DNA from 2 places in the Corallincola platygyrae genome. Region 1 is predicted to be linked to the other one. Evidence: predicted binding sites of a transcription regulator. Region 1 holds the regulator's gene; the other holds the start of a gene.
What was found. Region 1 encodes NrdR, which represses ribonucleotide reductase genes. Its sites were predicted from a motif close to AAACACNANATNTNGTGTTT; they were not measured.
Positions count from the first base shown of each region.

Region 2: a site for NrdR is predicted at 2,013-2,032, ahead of ABEA14_RS07900 (adenosylcobalamin-dependent ribonucleoside-diphosphate reductase). Genes of this name have one in related genera too.

Region 1 covers NZ_BAABLI010000013.1:45,499-48,896, reverse strand. Annotated here, with positions in the region: gene ABEA14_RS10950 (riboflavin synthase) at 28-693, opposite strand; gene ribD (bifunctional diaminohydroxyphosphoribosylaminopyrimidine deaminase/5-amino-6-(5-phosphoribosylamino)uracil reductase RibD) at 718-1,836, opposite strand; gene nrdR (transcriptional regulator NrdR) at 1,882-2,343, opposite strand; gene glyA (serine hydroxymethyltransferase) at 2,532-3,398, opposite strand, start outside.
Region 2 covers NZ_BAABLI010000008.1:556,506-559,903, reverse strand. Annotated here, with positions in the region: gene ABEA14_RS07900 (adenosylcobalamin-dependent ribonucleoside-diphosphate reductase) at 1-1,750, opposite strand, end outside; gene ABEA14_RS07895 (isochorismate synthase) at 2,201-3,398, shown strand, end outside.

The DNA of each region.
Region 1 (3,398 bases):
CATGCAATTTTACGATTTCAGGGATGTCTACTTGAGAAAACCTGCACGCGCCAGACTTTCCAGCGACACTCCCTGGCTATCACTGTGGCTGTCAGCCACTTTATCACCCATCATCAATCGCTCCAGATAGCGTGCGATCTGGTCTACTTCCAGATTCACCTTGGTACCGGCCTGGAACGATTGGATCGTCGTTTCATCTGCGGTATGTGGCACGATAGTGAGCTTGAACCGCGCACCATCCACCGCATTCACAGTGAGGCTGATACCATCCACACAAATAGAACCTTTCTCGGTGATGTAACGGGCCAGATGCGCAGGTGCTTCCAGCCAGAACTCGATGGCTCGGCCTACACTTTCGCGGCTCACCACTTCTGCCAGTGCGTCGACATGACCACTGACTAAATGACCACCTAAGCGCGTGGTCGGTGTGACGGCCTTTTCCAGGTTAACCTTGGCACCTTTGCCGAGCTGACTAAAACCGGTTCGAGACAGTGTTTCCGTTGATAAATCAGCCGAAAAACTGTCGCTGGTCAGCGATACCACGGTAAGACAAACGCCGTTCGAGGCAATACTGTCGCCCAACTTCACATCCGAGAGATCCAGTTTGCCGGTCGCGATCTCAAGCGTGACATCAGCGCCTTTGGGCTGAACACGACGGATATGACCTACCGCTTCGATAATTCCTGTAAACATAAATTAGATCTGCTTTTCTATTCACTATGGGCTGGGCGCAATGGGTTGGGAAATAATACGAATATCGTCCCCCACTTGGCGCACATCTCGCCATACCAATTCAGGCAACTGGTTCATCTCAGTGTATTCTGACAAACCCAACAAGCCTTGTGCACTATTCCCCATTAATTTGGGCGCCAGATAGAGGATAAATTCATCTACCAGTTTGGCATCAATCAGTGCACCAGCCAGGCGGCTGCCAGCTTCGACCCAAATCTCATTGATTTCACGCTTCGCCAACGTGGCCATCAATACCCTCAGATCCAGCTTGTTGTTTGATTCTGTAATCGCCAGTTGGTCAGTCTGTGCAGGCCATTCACATAACTCAGCACCGTCTTTACGTGCAACCCAAATATCACCGGGCAGATCAAACATCTTCAAATCTGGTGTCAGCTGAGCGCGACCATCGACAATCACTCTAACAGGCTGACGAACGTCCCCTGGATAGGGCTCCGACAACTGCTCTGGCCTTACATTGAGCGATGGGTTATCAATCAGTGCCGTACCGCTACCGGATAAAATTGCACAGCTACGGGCCCGCCAATGCTGGACATCGGCTCTGGCGTCTGGCCCTGTGATCCACTGACTTTTACCGTTACTTAGTGCGGTACGTCCATCTAGCGTTGCAGCCATTTTCAAGCGGACATAGGGCATGCCTGTTTGCATTCGTTTGATAAAGCCGGGATTAAGCGCCTTGGCCTGCGCTTCCAGCAGCCCATATCGTACCCGAATACCAGAGGCTTCCAGCAAACCAATGCCCTTACCCGCTACCAGCGGATTAGGATCAACCATCGCCATGATCACTTCATGGACACCCGCATGCACCAGCGCTTCAGCACAGGGCGGCGTGCGGCCATAATGGCTGCATGGCTCTAAGGTGACATAACAGGTAGCGCCAACGGCTTTTTCACCGGCCGCGGCTAGTGCATTCACTTCTGCGTGTGCTTGTCCTGCGCGTTTGTGATAACCCTCGCCAACGATTTCGCCATCTTTGACGATGACGCAGCCGACCCTGGGGTTGGGTGACGTGGTGAAGAGCGCTTTTTCCGCCAGATAAATAGCGCGTTGCATATAGCGATGATCATCAACGCTGAATTGAGACATGTTAGAACTCTTGCGTCAGATAGAAACTACGAGTTAGCAGGCACGCTAGCTCGTATGGTTGTTGCTTAGTTTAGCGATTGCGTCTTCAAACTCACCGATGCTCTCGAAAGAGAGATAAACCGAAGCGAAACGGATATAAGCCACTTTATCGAGTTTTTTCAGTGCATCCATCAGCAGTTCGCCAACAAACTTACTGCCAACCTCGCGTTCACCGGTGGCGCGCAGCTTAGACTTGATATCAGCGACAGTTTGCTCAAGCTGTTCTGCGCTAACAGGGCGTTTTTCAACAGCTCGCAACAAGCCATTGCGCAGCTTATCTTCATTGAACGGCTCTCGGCTGCCATCACGCTTAATCAGTCGTGGCATCACCAGTTCAGCAGTTTCAAACGTAGTGTATCGTTCGTGGCAATTAGTGCATTCACGACGCCTGCGTACCTGGCTACCATCAGCGACTAAACGGGAGTCGATAACTTTGGTGTCAGGGGCAAAACAGAATGGACAATGCATAGGCTCTCCTCGGGCATCCGCCCACCATAGCAACTCTGGCCGTAAATTGCAGCCGCTCCTGTCCTTCCATGCACCCGCGGCATACCGTACATCCTGTACACAGCGTGCCCCGCGAAGCGTTTTGGGTATAAAAAAACTGGCCACCCCGTGTAAGGGTGACCAGCTAGTGCTTTGTTTGCGCTAAAGAATTAAGCGTAAACAGGCAGACGCTTGCAGATCGCTTCTACTTTACCGCGAACGGCAGCGATTGCGCTTTCATCTTCGATGTTATCCAACACGTCACAGATCCAGCCGGCCAGATCAGCAGCATCAGCATCAGTGAAGCCACGGCGAGTAATAGCCGGTGTACCGATACGCAGACCAGAGGTCACGAAAGGTGAGCGCGGATCATTTGGCACAGAGTTTTTGTTCACAGTGATGTGAGCCTTACCCAGCGCCGCATCAGCGTCTTTACCCGTGATATCTTTATCGATCAGGTCAACCAGGAACAGGTGGTTATCAGTGCCGCCAGAAACGATCTTGTAGCCACGCTCCATGAACACTTTCGCCATGGTCTTCGCGTTGGCAACAACCTGCTTCTGATACTCTTTGAACTCTGGCTGCAGTGCTTCTTTGAAAGCCACCGCTTTAGCAGCGATCACGTGACACAGAGGGCCACCCTGACCACCAGGGAATACGGCACTGTTCAGCTTCTTATAGATATCTTCGTCATTGCACGCAGACAGGATCAGACCGCCACGAGGGCCAGCCAGCGTCTTGTGAGTTGTAGTAGTCACAACGTGTGCATGAGGCAGAGGGTTAGGATAGAGACCCGCAGCAACCAAACCAGCTACGTGAGCCATATCTACGAACAGGTAAGCACCTACTTCGTCAGCGATTTCACGAAATTTAGCCCAATCCAGGATACCTGAGTAGGCAGAGAAACCACCGATGATCATCTTTGGTTTGTGCTCAAGTGCCAGCTTGCGAACTTCTTCATACTCCAGCTTGCCATCATCATTGATGCCGTACTGGACTGCATTGTAAGTCTTGCCTGAGAAGTTTACGTGAGAGCC
Region 2 (3,398 bases), on a different contig from region 1:
CGATCCACTCGCGATAAGCCAGCAGTTCATAGCTGTATACCGCTACAGGCTCTTTGGTCTTCTTACCTTCGCGAATCACGTTACGGATGTACTTGTGGCTGAATGAAGGCTCAATACCGTTAGATACGTTGTTAGCGATCGACAGTGAGATCGTACCGGTTGGTGCGATTGAGCTGTGGTGAGTAAAGCGTGCGCCCTTCTCTGCCAGCTGTTCAACCAACTCCGGGTCGATATCGGCGATCTGCTGCATGTAGCGGCTGTAACGTGCGTGCAGTACTTTACCCGCCAGCTTGTCACCCACCTTGATGCCGTCCTCACGCATTTCAGGGCGGTTCACCAGCATATCTTCAGTGACAGTGAACTCCTGGTCCATGATTGGTGCCGCACCTTTCTCTTCGGTCAGGCGCAGCGCTTCACGCCAGCCTTCCAGTGCCATTTCACGGGCCACTTCTTCAGTGAACTGAACGGATTCAGCATCGCCGTACTTCATGCCCAGCATGGTCAGGGTTGAGCCCAGACCCAGGAAGCCCATACCGTGACGACGCTTGTTCATGATCTCGTCACGCTGCTTGCCGAGAGGCAGGCCGTTGATCTCAACCACGTTGTCCAGCATGCGGGTAAATACCGCAACCGTTTCACGGTACTTTTCAAAATCGAAAGACGCTTTGTCTGTGAATGGGTCAACCACGAACTTAGTCAGGTTCACAGAGCCCAGCAGGCAGGCGCCGTATGGAGGCAGTGGCTGCTCACCACAAGGGTTGGTTGCACGAATAGTTTCGCAGAACCAGTTGTTGTTCATCTCGTTAACTTTGTCGATCAGGATGAAACCTGGCTCGGCATAGTCATAGGTAGAACTCATGATCACGTCCCACAGGCGCTGGGCGCGAATGGTGTTGAAGATGCGGCAACAAACATCACCGGCGTCATTCAGCACATATTCCTGCTCACGTGCGTAGTTGATATCGAATGGGCAAGGACGCCAAACCACCTGCTCTGGGTTATTAACATCCAGCTCGTCGGTATCAATTTCAACTTGTGTCAGTGGGAATGACAGAGGCCAGTCAGCATCCGCTTTCACCGCTTCAATGAAGTCAGCCGTGATCAGCAATGACAGGTTGAACTGGCGCAGACGACCGTCTTCACGCTTGGCGCGAACAAAGTCCATCACGTCGGGATGAGAAACGTCGAAGGTACCCATCTGTGCACCGCGGCGACCGCCCGCAGAGCTTACGGTGAAACACATCTTGTCAAAGATATCCATAAAGCTCAGAGGACCTGAGGTGTATGCACCGGCACCTGATACGTATGCGCCTTTAGGACGCAGCGTAGAGAATTCGTAACCGATACCACAACCCGCTTTCAAGGTCAGACCCGCTTCATGAACCTTGTTCAGGATCCCATCCATTGAGTCCTTAACGATACCGGATACGGTACAGTTAATGGTCGATGTTGCAGGCTTGTATGCCTCAGCACCGGCATTAGACGTAATACGGCCAGCTGGGATAGCGCCATTGCGCAGTGCCCAAAGGAATTTTTCATACCACTCGTTCTGCAATTCAGGCGTTTTCTCTACCGACGCAGTTGCTTTGGCAACACGACGGAAGGTGTCGTCCAGATCTTTATCCAGAGCAACGCCCTGCTTGTCTTTCAGACGATACTTCTTGTCCCAGATATCGTAAGACGCAGGTTGCAGAGCTAATTGAACATCCGCGTTTTCTTGTTGTTTTGCGGTTGCAGTGGCGCGGGCCATACCGTATTCCCCTCTATGGATGACTTATTCACAGGCTATACACAAGATTCCCACTGGAAACACAACATCTAGTGCTCCAGCAATTCGAAAAGTATATATCTAGTGGTTGGGAATTACAGTATTGACTTTCGTCTGTTGTGGACGAAAACAGGGCCTATTTTGGGGGTAGCCCTTTGGCAATGCGGAGTTGCTAAAAAAAATAAATTTTAGAAAATGTGAGATTACACACGAAACCCACAATGGTGTGACCAAGAAAGCATAAAAACACTACATCTAGTGGGTGTTAGTCTGCATGGCTACCAACAGAAAGTAAAACTCTTTTTAAATCAATGACCCATTCTTAGAGAGCTTTGACTTGGTTTATATCAACTCAATCTCAGTAGGGAGTTGCAGGTATCTGAATTTGCTTCAAAATGCTCTTTAGCATACAAAAAGGAAAGTTAGCCTGATATGGCGGTACGGCCATTTCCGCAGTCAAAAGGGTTATCCACAACCCGCAGTTTAGCGCAGCAACTGGCAGATTTAGGACCATTTTCAGGTCCCAAACAGCTGGTACAAGAGCTTGATGCCAGCACCGCATTGCCTTGGTTAGCGGCACAACAGGACTACCCCAAAGCTTATTGGCAACGACGAGACGAACAGCTTGAGTTGGCAGGCGTCGGTGCAGTGACCACATTCACCAGCGCTGAAGACGCCTCTGACGCACTCACGGCGTGCGCCGCCTTCCCACTGCTGCTGATGGCAGTCGTGCCGTTTGACCCCACAAATACCGAATCCACACAGCCGCCCTGCTTCTTCCTTCCCCGCCTGTTGTGGCAGCGAGAGCCTGATCAAAATCGCGACCCAAACAGTCACAAAATCACGCTGAAACTCAACCTTTGGGTGGATGACCAGCGCCCTTTTGAGCAGGAGCTAAAAGCAGCAAAGAAAGCGTTGGCACGGATTAAACCTGCAACGCTGAACACCACGCTGCCCGAGGTCTTGGCTGAAAACAATGTGCCAGCCGAAGGCCAGTGGACACAACAGGTTGAGCAGGCACTGGCGGAGCAACCTGCGCTATCAAAAGTGGTGTTAGCAAGAAGGCAGCAACTGACGACGGCAACCCCCTGTGATCCCTGGTACCTGCTGGACCAGTGGCGAAAGGCTAACCAGCATAGCTCGCCCTTTGCGTTTCAACTGGCACCTGAACGCTGCTTTATCGGCTGTACGCCAGAACGCCTGTTTCGACGAGAAGGCCACCAGCTCACCAGCGAGGCGGTCGCGGGCACAGATGTCAGACCGAAAGACCCCTTGCATGCACGTATTATTGCCATGGCACTGCTCGGAGACGGTAAAAACCGGCGGGAAAACCGCATTGTGCTGGACGATATTTTGTCGCAGCTGGGCCCACTGTGTGAGGCACTGAGCTACGACGACAAAGCCCGTGTTCTCAAACTTAACCGCCTGCAGCACCTTAAACGTGAGATACGTGCACGGCTCCGGCCAAAGGTTCGGGATGACCAATTGCTTGAGCGGCTTCATCCTACGCCCGCGGTTGGCGGCACGCCCAAAGCCGATGCACTGCAGTTTATTGCTGACCATGAACCGTTTCAGCGAGGCTGGTATGCCGGCGCCATCGGTTACATGAGCCACGCTCACAGTGAGTTCA